One region of the Arthrobacter russicus genome, then DNA from elsewhere that is predicted to be linked to it. Evidence: riboswitches for the same ligand, from Rfam matches in the RefSeq annotation. Region 1 holds a riboswitch; the other holds the start of a gene.
The links. Region 1 has a riboswitch for S-adenosylmethionine ahead of JOE69_RS04315 (bifunctional o-acetylhomoserine/o-acetylserine sulfhydrylase). Riboswitches for the same ligand answer to the same signal wherever they lie in the genome.
Positions count from the first base shown of each region.

Region 1 (7,706 bases):
TCTGGGCCCGGGAATTCTTGGTGCCCTGGGTGCTGCGTCGGATCCGCCATCAGTCCTCCGGCGACGGGATCACCGCCAAACGGCCGACGCCGGGCCCGGTTTTCGGCCCGGTGGACCGGAGTGGCCACTAGCGGAAATCCGCCGAGGTTTTCTTCAGCCGGCTTCCGTCGGGCCACCGAGCACGAACTCGGACCCCGGCGGGTTGCTGCTGAGCCGGGCCGAAATCCCGTCCAGCAGCAAAGCCCGTTTGCGCAGCCACCAGGCCTTGCCGTCGGTGTCGAAGGCGAGGCTGAGCAACTTCTCCAGGCCGTCCGGGTTCTTCACGTTCAGCGGCCCGGGCGGGTTCTGCGCGAACCTGGTCTGGGAGACCGCCTCGGGCTTGAGCGGCTTCATCCGGCTGATCCGCAAGCGGTAGGCGTTCATGTAGCTGTCGATGGTCAGGTCCGAGATCGTGTCCACGATCAGCACTGCGGATTCCGGGTCGAAGCCGAAGTCGATCAACGCTTCGGTGCTGGCCGCGAAGATGTAGACCACACTGGATGGCGGTGCCGGCAGCCGCTGCAGTTCCGGGGCCACACCCGGGAACTCTTCGTACATGGTCCACATCACGTCGGTGAACTTTTCCAGGTATTCCCGCCAGTCCGCACCCGGAGTCGGCCATTTCGCTTCCGAAGCCATGAGATCGATGGCCATCGACACCAAGTCGTCGCGAGAGCCGACATGCCGGTACAGCGAGGAGTGCTTGACCCCCAAAGAAGCCGCCACCGTGGACATGGTCAGATCTTCGAAGCCCAAGCCGATGGCGGCTCGGGCCACTGACTCCCGGGAGATGGTGGGCACCCGGCCGCGGCGGCGCACTTGTAGGTTGGTCACCGGATCATCATATCTGTCAGGGGTGTTCGTCAGTACGGTGCTGAGCCGTGGCGGCGGAACTTTGCCCCAAAGGACTCGGATCAGGTGAAAATCTCGCCTAGAAGTGCAGAAATCTGCGCGATTTCGAGCAAGAAAGCGTCGTGGCCGACGTCGGATGCAATCCGGTGCACCGGCGTCGGCTCCGGCAGCGCAGCGGCCAGTTCCTCGCTCTGTGCCGGCAAATACAACCGGTCGGAACTGACCGCGGCAACGGTGAATCCGACTCCGGCCGCCCTGGCCAGAGCGGAATGCAGATCGCCCCGGCCGCGTCGCACGTCGTGGCTCATCAGGGCCTCGGTCAGGACGATGTAGCTGTTCGCATCGAAACGTTGCACCAGTTTGGCGGCCTGGTGGTCCAAATAGCCCTCCACTTGATAGCGTTGCGCGCCGCGGCCGGGCCCGCGCCGGCTGGATACCGGGGCTTCGCCGGGCTGTGCCGATCGGCCGAACCGCTGGCCGAGCTCCGCCTCCGAACGGTAGGAGATATGCGCAATCCGCCGGGCCAACCCCAACCCGGCCGCTGGAATCGGTCCGTCGTAGTAGTCGCCGCCCCGGAAATCCGGGTCTTGCTCGATGGCCAAAACTTGCGCCTGGGCCAAGGCGATCTGCTCCGCGGTGCTGGCCGCACACGAGGCCAGCACTACGGCGTGCCGCACCCGCTCCGGATACGACACCGCCCATTCGAGTGCCCGGGCCCCGCCCATCGATCCGCCGACCACGGCGTGCCAGTGCCCGATGCCCAGCTCATCGGCCAACCGGGCCTCCGCCCGGACACTGTCCCGCAGCGTGACGAAGGGGAATCTGGAACCCCAGGGAGCGCCGTCGGGCGCGATCGAGGACGGCCCGGTACTGCCGTAACAGCCGCCCAGGAGGTTGGCGGCCACGACGAAATAGCGTTCCGTGTCGATCGCCTGCCCCGGACCGACCAAGCCGTCCCACCAACCGGCTTCGTCGCTGTCGCCGCGTGCCACGTGCGTGCTTCCGGTGAGTGCGTGCTGGATCAGCACCGCATTGGAAGCATCCGGGTTCAGCCGCCCCCAGCTTTCATAGGCGATCCGCACCCCGGGGAGCTCAAGGCCGCTCTCCAGCCCGAGGTTGCCGATCTGCCGGTCGCGCAGTAGCCCGTCGCCGCGCGCGACGGCGGGTTGCCGTGCCGGCAGCTCCGGCACCGCTGCGGTCTCCAGATCCGATGTCACCATGCGTTTCAACCCTTCGCCGCGCGGAAGCCGGCCTCCAGATCGGCCAGGATGTCCACGATGTTCTCCAGACCCACGGAAAGCCGCACCAGCCCCGGGTTCACCCCGGCGGCCAGCTGTTGTTCCGGGGTCAGCTGCGAGTGCGTGGTCGACGCGGGATGGATCACCAGGGAACGGACGTCGCCGATGTTGGCCACATGCGAATGCAGTTCGAGGCCGTCCACGAATTTCTTGCCGGCCTCCGCGCCGCCGCTGATCTGGAAAGCCAGCACCGCACCGGTGCCGTTCGGACCGTATTTGCGGCCCCGCTGGTACCACGGGCTGGACGGCAGCCCGGCGTAGGCCACCGACTCCACCGCAGGATGCTCGCTGAGCCATTGTGCGACCTGGACCGCATTGGCCACATGCCGTTCGACCCGCAAGCTCAAGGTCTCCAGGCCCTGCGCGATCAGGAAGGCATTGAACGGCGACACTGCCGAACCCAAATCGCGCAACAGCTGCACCCGGGCCTTCAAGATGTACGCGAGGTTGGCGCCCAAGGCGCTGCCCACGCCCAGGTCCCGGGCGAACACCAGACCGTGGTACGACTCGTCTGGGGTATTCAGCCCCGGGAATTTCGCCGGGTCCTTGCCGAAGTCGAAACGTCCGCCGTCCACGATCACACCGGCGATCGCGGCGCCGTGGCCGCCCAGGTACTTGGTCGCCGAATGCACCACGATGTCCGCGCCCCACTCGAGCGGCCGGATCAGATAAGGCGTGGCCAGGGTGTTGTCCACGATCAGCGGCACCCCGGCTTCGTGCGCGACCGCGCTGACCCCTTCCAGATCCAGGATGTCCTGCCTCGGGTTGGAAACCACTTCGCCGAAGAACAGCTTGGTATTGGGCCGCACCGCGGCACGCCAGTGTTCCAGGTCGTCCGGATCGTCGACGAAGGACACCTCGACGCCGAACTTCTTCAGCGTGTGGGCGAACAGGTTGTAGGTGCCGCCGTAGAGGCTCGGGCTGGAGACGATGTGGTCGCCGGCTTCGGCGATGTTCAGCACCGCGAGCGTCGCGGCGGCCTGCCCGGACGCCAGGAGCAAGGCCCCGACGCCGCCTTCCAGGCTGGCGATCCGCTGCTCGACGGCGTCTTGGGTGGGATTGCCGATCCTGGTGTAGATCGGCTCGAGTTCAGCCAGGGCGAAGCGGTCCGCGGCGCTTTGCGCGCTCGGGAAGACGAACGACGTGGTCTGGTAGATCGGCAGCGCCCGTGCTCCAGTCGCTGCATCAGGCGTTTGGCCGACGTGGATCTGCCGGGTTTCGAATGACCAACCATTGCTCACAAGGCACTCCTCAATCTGAAGGGGCCCGATGTTCGGCGTCGGCCGTACGGTCGGCAAGCTCCGCCCGGACAGCCGGGTACGATGCATCGACCCGCGTTTGCCTTGGCCGGATGGCCAGGGCCTGGTCTTCACCCGGGGCACCCCGCCGCGGTGGAGGGTTGCCGTCCAGCAAGCCGGGGCAGGCGTCTGGTCAAGACATTGCTGGCACTCGTGACCTGGATCCAGTTTGCGCAGGCGTCCGGGGCCAGTTCAAGTCCGTGACGGGGTGTGACGATTCCGCTTGCGGGACGCTGCTGACCCGCGACCTTCGCAGACTTGTTGCTTAGGTCACCCTAAGTCGAGACGGATGTCACAAAGTGCAAGGATATGAGCATGCGCATGGACCACGTTTCTTACGCTTGTGACCCCGACGGACTGACTGCCACCACCGAGCGGATTGCCGCTGCGCTGGGCGTCAAAGCAGTACGCGGAGGCATCCATCCGCGCTTCGGCACCAGGAACATGATCATTCCGTTGACGGCCCGCCATTACATCGAAGTGGTCGAGGTCCTGGATCATCCGGCTTCGGACAAAGCACCCTTCGGCCAAGCGGTCCGTGCCCGGTCGAGCGCCGGTGGCGGATGGATGGGCTGGTGCGTGGAAGTCGAAGACCTCTCCCCGTTCGAAGCCCGGCTGGGCCGATCCGCAGTGCCCGGGAACCGCAAGTTCCCGGACGGCCGGGAACTCGTCTGGCAGCAGATCGGCATCAAAGGCCTGATCGCCGATCCGCAGGTCCCCTACTTGCTCAAATGGGAAGGCGATCCCGCCTTGCACCCTTCGCAGGCAGAACCCGGGACGGTCTCGCTGGCCAGCCTGACCATCGCCGGTTCCGCGGAGCGGGTGACCGAATGGCTCGGCGAGTGCGTGGACAAGCCGCTCGAGGACGTGGCCGTGGAATGGATTGCACCGCACGGCACGCCCGGCATCATGAGCGTCACTTTCGACACGGCCCGGGGCCCGGTCACGGTCTGAACCCGGCCGATCGGCCCGGGGCTCAGCCGAAGCCGAGTTGCCGGCTGAAGGTGAAGGCTGCGATGTCCAGCAGGCTGTGCGCGATGACCAAGGGCATCACCCGTTTGGTTTTGGAGTAGAGCCAGCCGAAAATCAGCCCCATCAGGACATTGCCCAAAAATGGTCCGAAGCCCTGGTAGAGGTGGTAGCTGCCGCGCAGCAATGCGCTGACCACGATCGCCGGCCAGATCCGCCAGCCCAATCCGGACAGCCGGTCCAGCAAGTAACCGACCACGATGACCTCCTCGACCACCGCGTTGCGCAGCGCCGAGATGATCAGCACCGGCACGGTCCACCAATAGTCCTGGAGCGAATTGGGCACGATTTGCGCGGTCACGCCCAAACCACGGCCCGCCGCGTAGAGCAACAACGACGGCGCCCCGATCAGAACCAGCAGCCCGAAGCCCCACAGCAGGTCCCGCCCCGGCTTGGCGAAATCGAAGCCGAGCCGTTCGAAGCTGCTGCGCCCGGGCTGCCAGAGCAGATAGAGCACCAGGGCCACCGGCACCAAGGCGAAGAAGTTGCCGAGCAGCTGGTAGGTGAGATCGAAATATTCGCGGCTGTTCCGGCTGGTGTTCAAGGTCGCGGTGGCTTCCGCGATCGGACCCCGGCTGAGGTTGTCGATCAGGTTCACCACCGCGTTCACCGCGGACTGCCCCAAGGAGAGCCCCAGCACGATCAGGATCTCCACGTGCCATCGCCGGCGTTGCGCGGGCCGGGGTGCCGCGCCCGACCGCATCGGAGTCTGAGGATTCGCCATTCCCCCATCCTGCCCCGGAGCCGGCGATTCGACCACTCCGGCCGACCGGGCCGGCGCAATGGTTAGACTCGGTGCATGACCGCGCCCCGCCAGATCCTGATGTTGCGCCACGGCCAGTCCGCGGCCAATGTGGACCAGACGATTTACGACCGGGTGCCGGATTACCGGATTCCGTTGACCGATGTGGGCCTGGCCCAGGCCGAGGCGGCCGGGGAAAGCATCCGGCAACGGCTCGACGGCGAAAAGGTCTGCGTCTATGTCTCGCCGTATCTGCGCGCCTACCAGACCTTGGCCGCACTCAATCTCGGCGACAGCGTGCAACGGGTCCTGGAGGAGCCGAGGCTGCGGGAACAGGACTGGGCGAACTTCCAGAACCCGGCGGAGATCGCGGCGCAAAAAGAGCTCCGGAACGCCTATGGGCATTTTTTCTACCGCTTCCGGGAAGGCGAGTCGGGCTCCGACGTCTACGATCGGGTCTCCTCTTTCCTGGATACCCTCTACCGGCATTGGAGCGCCCCGGACTATCCCCCGAACACACTCCTGGTCACCCACGGTTTGACCATGCGGCTCTTCTGCATGCGCTGGTTCCACTGGTCGGTGGAGTACTTCGAATCGCTCAACAATCCGGAGAACGCCGAAGTCCGGGCGTTGGTCCGCAATAATGGGCATTTCGCACTCGAGCCGCCGTTCCAGCAGTGGAGCCAGGTCGATCCCGGGCAAACGGTTCTGGACCGCCCCGGCCGGCCGTTGGCCTAGCCCGACGGCCCCGGAGGGGCAGACCTGATCCTGGACTAGCGCCCCGACCCGTGCGAGGATCAACAGATGGGCGCAACGAATCCGATCGTCCCGATCTGGTGGGATCCGGGCTTGGTCCTGCTCGCCGTGGCGACGCTGCTCTGGTTCGTGGTCACGCTGGTTTCCATTGCACGCAGCCGGCTCACGGTTCCGCTGAAACTCGTTTGCGCACTGTTGGCCCTGGCCATGCCGATCATCGGCGGCATCGTCTGGTTCGCGAGCCGGAAATCCCTGGAACGGTCCGTCAGCCGAACCGGTTGAACGCTCTACGGACCCTTTATTGATCGCCCGGAGATCCGTCCAGATCCGGGGTCAGCCGGTCCAGATCCAGGACCGCACGGGCGGTGCCGAAGTCCGTGATCAACGTGGACAGGTGACCGGCCCGCAAAGCGGCAAGAATCGCGCGGACCTTTTTCTGCCCGTAGGCTACCGCGATCACTTCTTTGATCTGTGCCAGTTTGTCCGGCGAGACCGAAATCAACCGGCGGCATAGCGCACTGTCCACATGCTTCCCGGAAATGTCGAAATGATGACCCACGAGGTGGCCCACGGCACCGTCCCGCCATAATCCGGCTGAAATTTCCGGCGTCATCCAGCCTTCGAAGATCTGCCCCGATCCGTGCCGGTCAGTGGCTCCGATGCCCACCAAAGCAATATCGGCATGCGCCGCCAAGGCCAGGGCCGTGGCAATCGGTGATTCCCGACGCATTGCCACGGCGAGCTCTGCGCTTTCCAAGATCAAAGGCACCGGCATCGTCTGATAGCTTCCGCCGAACGATGCCGCGACCTTCCGGCACAATTCGGGGCTGTCCAGCATCGGGTTGTGCTTGCCCAAAGCGCCGATCATCTGAACCACGTGGACGTCGCTGCTGCGCTGGCGTTTTTCCGGCAGCTCTGCCACCACTGCGGCTAAAGCGGATCCGTTCGAAACTGCGATCACGGAGTCCTTCCGCACCGTTCGTTGAATCAGTTCGGCTGCACTGCGGGCAACCTGTCCCGGAAGCGAACGCGGATTCGAAGAATCCACGACGCGGGCCTGGCGGAGACCGAAGGCCTCGCAAAGCTCGCGCTCTATGCCCAGGACTCCGCCCATCGGATGGGTCACTTCGAACTTCACCACACCGCGTTCCCGGGCCTCGGCCAACAACCGGGAGACCGTTGCCCGGGAGAAATTCAGCTCCTGGGCGATCCGAACTTGGCTCTGCTGCTCCAGGTAGTAACGCCGCGACGCGTCAAAAAGCAACTCCAAATGCTGCCGCTCGGCATCGGTTGACATCGCCATCTCCTGAAATTCGATTCATCTTGCATCAAACCGTTGTCTGAAAGTTCCGTGATAAGGGCCATGCCAGCCGTGAATGATCCAGTCGCGCATTTCATGCCTTGAAATTAATTTCATGCTTGCCATTCCTTTGCTGCACTCGGTTGGACAGCATGGAATCACGGGGGCCGCAGATTGATCCGGCCGCCAAGAAAGCCCGATCACGGTCCATTTCTAGGAGTATCCATGTCTTTCGCCCGAACCATCTTCGGCGACGTCCCAACGGATGTCCTCGGCGTCGTCAATTGCCACGACCACCTGATCCGGGTGGGTGCCGGAGAAGTCTACTTGGACCCGGACCATTCCCTGGCCGACGTCGGCAAGGCGACCGAGGAAGCCTCCTACTTCGTCAA
Region 1 is NZ_JAVDQF010000001.1:911,901-919,606, forward strand. It holds gene JOE69_RS04300 (SGNH/GDSL hydrolase family protein) at 1-131, shown strand, start outside; gene JOE69_RS04305 (TetR/AcrR family transcriptional regulator) at 154-873, opposite strand; gene metX (homoserine O-acetyltransferase MetX) at 954-2,111, opposite strand; gene JOE69_RS04315 (bifunctional o-acetylhomoserine/o-acetylserine sulfhydrylase) at 2,117-3,430, opposite strand; SAM riboswitch class IV at 3,519-3,646, opposite strand; gene JOE69_RS04320 (VOC family protein) at 3,797-4,441, shown strand; gene JOE69_RS04325 (CPBP family intramembrane glutamic endopeptidase) at 4,464-5,240, opposite strand; gene JOE69_RS04330 (histidine phosphatase family protein) at 5,316-5,996, shown strand; gene JOE69_RS04335 (hypothetical protein) at 6,063-6,296, shown strand; gene JOE69_RS04340 (sugar-binding transcriptional regulator) at 6,313-7,311, opposite strand; gene JOE69_RS04345 (phosphotriesterase family protein) at 7,540-7,706, shown strand, end outside.

Region 2 (7,706 bases), 620 kb from region 1:
CCTTCTACATCTGCGTGCCGCTTGCCGTGATCGCCTTGGTCCTGTTGCAGAAGACGCTCAAGCTGGTGCACGTGCGTCGGGCGGCGAAGATCGACTGGGCCGGTTCGATCCTGCTGACCGCTGGCGTCTCGCTGATCCTGATCTGGATCTCCTTCGCCGGCAAGGCCGGATACTACGACTGGTGGTCGTGGCAGAGCGCCTTGATGGCCGGTGGGGGAGTGCTGCTCCTGGTCGTGATGCTCTTCGTCGAGTCCAAGGTCAGCCAGCCGATCATCCCGCTCAAGATCGTCACCCAGCGCACCACCGCATTGGCCATCGCGGCCTCGGTCGCCGTCGGTGTTGCGATGTTCGGTTCGTCCACGTTCCTGGGCCAGTACTTCCAGATTTCCCGCGGTGCGACGCCCACTGAGGCAGGCTTGCTCATGCTCCCGTTGATCGGCGGGAACCTGATCGGCTCGGTGGTTTCCGGCCAGTTGATCAGCCGCTTCGGCAAATGGAAGCGGTTCCTGGTCAGCGGGGGCGTGCTGCTGATCGGCGGACTGGGCCTGGCCGGGACCATCGACCACACCACGGATCTGACCTTGGTTGGGATCTTCATCTTCATTGTCGGCCTGGGCCTGGGGCTGATGCTGCAGAATCTGGTCCTGGCGGTGCAGAACACGGTGCGGGCCGAAGACATCGGTTCGGCGAGTTCTTCGGTGGCGTTCTTCCGGTCCTTCGGCGGCGCCGTCGGGGTCTCGGTGCTCGGTGCGGTTCTGGCCAACCGGGTCAGCAGTTTGTCCAGCGACGGACTGAGCAAGCTCGGGGTCCCCGCCTCGGCGCAGCAATCCGGCGGCAATCTCGATCTGGTGGACCTGCCGGCCCCGATCCGCGAGGTCATCCGAGCCGCCTACGGCGATGCCACGTCGCTGATTTTCACGATCTCGGCGATCATCGCGGTGGCCGCGTTGATTTCCGTGCTGTTCATCAAAGAGCGCGCCCTGCGCCGGACCGTGGAACTACAGGACGATCCGCAGCTCCCGAACCAGCAGGACGACATCGACCGCGAGTTCGCCGAGGTGCTCAACTCAGGGGTGAATGCTGCACCGGCCCAGCTGCCCGGCCGTTCCGGGGAAGCCGGAGTTGCGCGTCCGCTGCCGGCCCCGGGATTGCTGACCGCCACGACGGCGGAGCGCACTCCGGCTGAGCTGATGGCGCAGACGCAGCGGCTGCTGGCCGAACAGCAGCTCCAACTGAGCAGTGCGATGGCCGAGGTCCAGATGATCGCCGGCGAACAGCAGCGCTTGGCGGCAGCCCAATCCCAGGCGGCGCACGAGCTCCGCGAACTCCAGGAACGGTTGCAGCAGGAACGCCGGATCCAGGAAGCGGCGGCGCATTATCTGGCCAGCCGCGCAGCACCGGGCGGGCCAGCAGATTGAACCGGTAAGCTTCGGCCATGGCTGATCCGTATTTCATCTCGCGCACCCGATTCGTCCCGGCGCCGCCGGAACAGATTTTCGAACTGCTGGCGACCCCGGCGATGCACCCGCTGATCGACGGCTCGGATACCGTGACCGGGGTCCAGCCCAACGGGCCGGAGCGGCTCAGCGCGGGCGCGAAGTTCGGCATGGACATGAAAATCGGCGCACCCTACAAAATCATGAACTACGTGGTCGAGTTCGAAGAGGGGCGACGCTTGGGCTGGCGGCATTTCTACGGCCACGTCTGGCGTTACATCCTGGAACCGGCCGACGGCGGCACCCTGGTGACCGAAGAATGGGATGCCCACCGGATGCGGGGCCGGCTGGGCTTGCGGATCACCGGGTTCACCCGGCGCAACCCGGCGAACATCGAACGCACCCTGGAGAACCTGGCAGCGCACTTCAGCCCGGCCGACTGAATCCAGCCGGGCCGCACCGCGGCTATCCGGTCACCGTGCCGAACAGCAGCCCCAGGAGGTACGTCGCGACCGCCGCGCTGTACCCGATCAGCAGCTGGCGCAACCCACGGGCCAGCGGCGGTGCACCGGAGAGCAGGCCGACGACGGCGCCGGTGGCCAACAATGCCAGGCCGACCAAGACCGCCGAGACGATGATCGCGGTGAAGCCGCTCAACCCGAAGATGTACGGCAGAACCGGGATGATCGCTCCGGAGGCGAAGAAACAGAAGCTCGACGACGCGGCACCGAACGCGGTGCCGATGGTTTCGTGGGCGGGCGCTTCCGACTCGTCGTCGGGCTGCAGTGAGAAACTCGGATTGCAATCGCAATCGAAGGTGCCCATCCGTTCGGCCGCACGGTGCTCGGCTTCGGCCTGGCTCATCCCGCGGGCCCGGTAGACCAAGACCAGTTCATTGGCGTTGATGTCCAGTGCCTTGGCCGCAGTCAGCGTGATCCGGGTCGGCCGTGAAGCGTCGAGCAGCTCGCGTTGCGAGCGGACCGAGACGTATTCGCCGGCTCCCATGGAGAGCGCACCGGCCAGCAGCCCGGCAATGCCGGACAGCAGCACCAGATGGGTTTCGACCCCGGCTCCGGCCATGCCCATCACGAGGGAGAGATTGCTGACCAGGCCGTCATTGGCGCCGAAGACGGCGGCCCGGAAAGTGCCGGACAGGCGATTGCGGCCACGGGTCGCCAGACCGCGGACCACTTCTTCGTGGATGGCCTCGTCGGCGGCCATGGTCGCGGTCGCGTCCAAGTCCTTCGAGTACGGCGAATGCGATTCGGAACGTTGCGCCAGGGCGAGCACGAAGACCGAGCCGAGGTGCCGGGCCAGGAACCCCAGCATCCGGCTGTTCAGCGATGCCTTGCGGGTTTTTCCGGCGTGCTCGCCGAGAAGCCGGAGCCAATGCGCTTCATGGCGTTTTTCCGCTTCGGCGAGGGCCAGCAGGATGTCCCGTTCTTCGCCTTCGCGTTTGGTGGCCAGCGCCCGGTAGACCGCGGCTTCGGCCCGCTCGTCGGCCAGGTAGGTCTGCCAGCGGCGGATTTGGGCCGGAGTGGGTTCCGGCTCGGCTGCTGGTCCGGGGCTGGGTTGGGCTGGGTGTGCAGACACGTTCTCTCCTCGGGTCAGCCCTCACTTTAGCCGTTATCGGCCGGGAGAATCGGCTGGGATTCCTCAGCCGCAAGCTTCGGCGTGCCTCAACCTCGGTTGGACCTGCTGCCGGGGCTTCCAGATAGCGACCTGACATTTGGCTAGCGCTTTGTCGCGCAGCAGGCTATCCGAAGTGCGAGCGGCTATCCGAAACCGTGCTCAGCTCGGGGGCTTCGCCGCAGAGCGGGAAAACCCGTTCTTCGCCCGCCCGGCACCCGGTCCTAGCGACCGTGACCGTGAGCGTCGATTGCTCCGGATGCCAGCGGCTCGGCTGCACCGGATTGGCCAGCGCGCTGAGCAGCGCCGCCGGTTCGGCGACCCAGAAACTGCGCCATTCGCCGTCGTGCAGGAACGCGACGGTGCCGAGATTGACCTCGACGGCGGGGAGGACGACGCGGAAACCAGACACCGGCGTGCCTTTCGGAGGTGCTCTTACCCGCCGGGTTTGTCTCGCGGCCCGCCGGGTCGCTTCGTCATCCGAGCCACCCTTGAACATGGGGTTGGCGTGCGGCCAGTCGGAGCTTTGCCTGCCGGGCAGGACGACCGCATCTCATGAAGCACTTTCACCTTAGACCCGCGCCGCGCTGCAGCGCGCAATATTACGCCGGGTTTTTCCCGGTCGTCGCGGCGACGGCTTCCGGTTTGGCGACCGCGCCCTCCAAGCGCAGATTCCAGGCCCGGATCACCGGTTCCGGGGTGCGTGGCGTGGCCAAAGAGACCACGATGTAGACCAGCAGCGAAGCGCCCAGGCCGAAGTAGATCGGCTCATTTGCGTAGATGCCGTCCTCGCTGGGGATCGCACCGGTGGCGAAGAGCACCAGCAGCACGATGGTCACCACGGCTCCCACCGCCATCGAGGCGGCGGCAGCCACTCCGGTGCCGCGCTTCCAGGCCAGGCCGCCGATGATCGCCACGAGCAGCCCGCCGACCAGGATGTCGTAGGCGATGGTCAAGGCGGAGACCACGTCCTTGACCAGAACTGCGATCACGATCGCGAGCACGCCCAGGCCCAGCACCCAGAACCGGTTCGCCCGGACGTCGTGCTCGGGATTGGCTGAATCTTCGGTAGTGACCCGCTTGCCGAACCAGCTGGCCACGAAGGGCAGCACATCGGCCCGGGCCACGGTGGCGGCCGCGATGAGTGCACCGGAGGCGGTGGACATCATGGCGGCCACGGCGGCGGCAAGGACCAGCCCGCCCAGCCCGATCGGCAACAAGTTGGAGGCAACCTCGGCGTAGACCGCGTCCTTGCCGCCGGCTGCGATGTCGATGTCCGGCAGGGCCACCCGGGCGGCCATGCCGATCAGCGCGCCGGCCACGCCGTACAGGATGCAGTAGATGCCCGCGGTGGTGCCGCCCCAGCGGGCGACGGCGGGCGATTTCGCGGTGAACACACGCTGCCAGATGTCCTGGCCGATCAGCAGGCCGAGCGTGTAGACCACGAAATAGGTGATGATGGTCTGCACGCCGATGCCGTCGAGTTGGAAGAAGCTCTCCTTGACCCGGTCCCGGATCGAATCGAAGCCGCCCTGCTGGTTGGCCGCGGACAGGGCGAAGGGCAGCATCAGGCCGAAAACGCCGAGCGTCTTGATCACGAATTGCGCCATGTCGGCGAGGGTGATCGACCACATGCCGCCGATGGTCGAATAGACCAGCACGATCGCGCCGCCGACCGCGATCGCGGCCCAGCGCTCCCAACCGAAGAGCACCACGAAGACCGTGGCGTAGGCGCTGGTCGAGGTGGCGCAGAGCATCAGGGTGTAGGCCAGCATCACGATCGAGGAGGTTTGGGTGGCCTTGTGCCCGTAGCGCAGGCTCAGCATTTGGGAGACCGTGTAGATCTTCAGTTTCTGGATGGTTCCGGCGAATGCCAGGCTGAGCAGCAGCACGCCGACGCCGATCGCGACCACCAGCCAGAGGCCGGAGATGCCCTTGCTGTAACCCAGGCCCACGCCGCCCACGGTGGATGCGCCGCCGAGCACGACGGCGGCCATGGTCCCGGTGTAGAGCAGCGGACCCAGGCGGCGGCCAGCGACCAGGAAGTCGGCGTTGTTCTTGGTGCGGCTTTTACCCCAGAAGCCGAACAACAGCATGCCCAGCAAGTACGCGACCACAATGGCGATGTTGACGATGTTCTGCGCGTCCATGCGGGCCCCTAGCGAAGTGATCAAGCAGCAATGAAATTGCCTGATAGAAAACTAATGTTGCTTGGTAGGCTATTGTGTGATCCGGCTTACAGTCAAACGTTACGCGCGCCGTAGGATGCTTCGAGTGTAGTGGACGCAGACTGGACGGTACCAAAGACAACGGAGGGACGACGCGATGAAGGCATTGCCAGTGGAGCCGAACGCGGGCCCGGTGCAGATCGGCTCACGGATCCGGGCCGCCCGCCAAGCGCAGCGTTTCACGATTGAACAGGTCGCTGAGGCGAGCGGCCTGACCAAAGGCTTCCTGAGCCGGGTCGAACGGGATCTGACCTCGCCGTCGGTTGCTTCGTTGCTGGTCCTGTGCCAGGTGCTGTCGATCTCGATCGGCGATTTGTTCACCGTGCCCAGCACGCATCTGGTCCGGGCCGGTGAAGCGCCCAAGGTCTCGCTCGGCGGCGTCGGCATCGTGGAGCGGCTGCTGACCGAACGTTCCGAGCGCCGGTTGCAGGTGCTGCACGCCGAAATCGAGCCGTATGGCAAAGGCGAGGACGAGCTGTACACGGTCGACTGCGAGGTCGACGTGCTGCACATCATCGAAGGCGAGCTGACCCTGCGGTTCAGCAACGACAGCTACGATCTGCGCAGCGGCGACACGCTCTCCTTCCCGGGCCACGAGCCGCATTCCTGGACCAACCACTCGGCCAAGCCGGTTCGGGTGCTCTGGATCCTGGCCCCGGCAGCCTCGCGCTGAACCCGACGCCCCGGCTTGACCGGCCGCAACCGGCCGGCTCAGCCGAGCGCGGTGAGGGTCACCTCGGTCGCCTTGACGATCGCCTCCGCATTCCCATCGGTGTCCGGAGCGGCGTTGACGCCCCGGCTTAAGATCGCCAGCGTGACCGGCGGTTTGCCCTTCCGGAAGATGACGCCGACGTCGTTCATGGCGCCATAGCCGCCGGAGCCGGTCTTGTCCGCCAACTCGGCGTCCTTCGGGATCGCGGCACGCATCTTCTGTGCGGACGTGGTGTTGCGCAGCATCCAGGAACGCAGCATGGCTTGGCCGGTGAGATCGAGCCCGTTGCCCAAGAGCAGCGAGTTGTAGATTCCAGCGAGGTCTTTGGCGGTCGAAGTATCCCGGTCATCGCCTGGTTTGGCCTCGCTCATCTCCGGTTCGATGCGGTCCAAACGGGTGTTCGGGGCGCCCTTTGCCGCGGCGAAGGCGGTGACGGCTGAGGTTCCGCCGAGCTGCTCGATCAACAGGTTCGCCGTGGTGTTGTCGCTGTACCGTGCGGTGGCGTCGCACAGCTGGGTGATGGTCATGCTGCGGCCGGCGAACTTTTTCGCAATCGGCGCATAGTCGAGCAGTTTCGCCGGATCGACTGGCACCTCGGTCTCCCAATAGCCTTCGGAGTGCGCGTACTTGTCGATCAGTGCGGCGACCAGGATCGTTTTGAACGTCGAGCACATGGCGAACGGTTCTTCGGCGCGGTAGCCGAGCGTGCTCCCGCCTTTGGCGAATGCGCATACGCTCAAGGCGACGCCGAGGTCTTGTTCCAACTCGGCCAGCTTGCCGGACCAGATGCCGGGGCTGATCGACGCCGAGGCGCCGGTAGCCAGTGGCTGCGGGCTGCATCCGGAGAGTGCGGCAGTGCCGAGCAGGCCCAGCCCGGCGAGCAGGCCGCTGCGCCGGCTGAACAGCCGGGCGGGCATGGTGGAATCGGTGACTATGCGGTTCGGTGTGTCCATGGCTCCAGCCTGCGGGACCCGATTTCATGTTTTCAAAGAACAAATCAGTCAGATTGATGTCGAATGTGCATATATTGGCTAGTCTCGGACCGTGGATCTGTTGTCCGGCTGCCGGTGCTTCGTCGAGGTCAACGACCGTGGTTCATTTACTGCTGCGGCCGAAGCGCTGGGCCTCGTCCAACCGGTGGTCAGCCGCCGGATCGCCGCTTTGGAGCGCAGCCTGGGCGGCGCCCTGTTCCACCGCTCCACCCGGAATCTCAGTTTGACTCCGCTGGGTTCGGCGATGTTGGGCAAAGCCCGGCAGCTTTGCGAACTGGCCGATGAACTGTCCCTGCAGGCAGCCGAACAGCGCTCCCGCCCGGTCCGGCTCTGCGTTCCCGAGCACTGCGAACTCGCGGATCTGAGTTCGGTCGTCGCGACCGCGCATCGACTCGGCTTCCAGATCAGGATCTGCCGTTGCGACGTCTATCGCGGGACGCATGCCTTCCGGAGCCTGGAGGTGGATCTGCTGGTGGAAGCCGGGCCAGCAGGGGAAGCGCAATGGGCTGCTCGGCTCGGCGTGGCCGGCCAGCCGGACGCGGGGACCGGGCGGTTTTTCTTGGACTCGCTGCGCACCTTCCCGGCGGCCGACCGCTCGGCTGCGCTCTGGGTGCAGCCCATCGACGATGTGCCGGCGATCCGGGACCCGCTGCGCCGGGCCGGGGACCGCGCAGCCTTGACCCGGCGGCAGCTGCGGATTGCCACGCAC
Region 2 is NZ_JAVDQF010000001.1:1,530,549-1,538,254, reverse strand. It holds gene JOE69_RS07220 (MDR family MFS transporter) at 1-1,418, shown strand, start outside; gene JOE69_RS07215 (SRPBCC family protein) at 1,436-1,879, shown strand; gene JOE69_RS07210 (VIT1/CCC1 transporter family protein) at 1,902-3,029, opposite strand; gene JOE69_RS07205 (hypothetical protein) at 3,193-3,477, opposite strand; SAM riboswitch class IV at 3,492-3,626, opposite strand; gene JOE69_RS07200 (sodium:solute symporter family protein) at 3,668-5,215, opposite strand; gene JOE69_RS07195 (cupin domain-containing protein) at 5,391-5,966, shown strand; gene bla (class A beta-lactamase) at 6,005-6,958, opposite strand; gene JOE69_RS07185 (LysR family transcriptional regulator) at 7,050-7,706, shown strand, end outside.
Region 2: it holds a riboswitch for S-adenosylmethionine, as region 1 does, so the genes downstream of both, JOE69_RS07205 (hypothetical protein) here and JOE69_RS04315 (bifunctional o-acetylhomoserine/o-acetylserine sulfhydrylase) in region 1, are expected to answer to the same signal.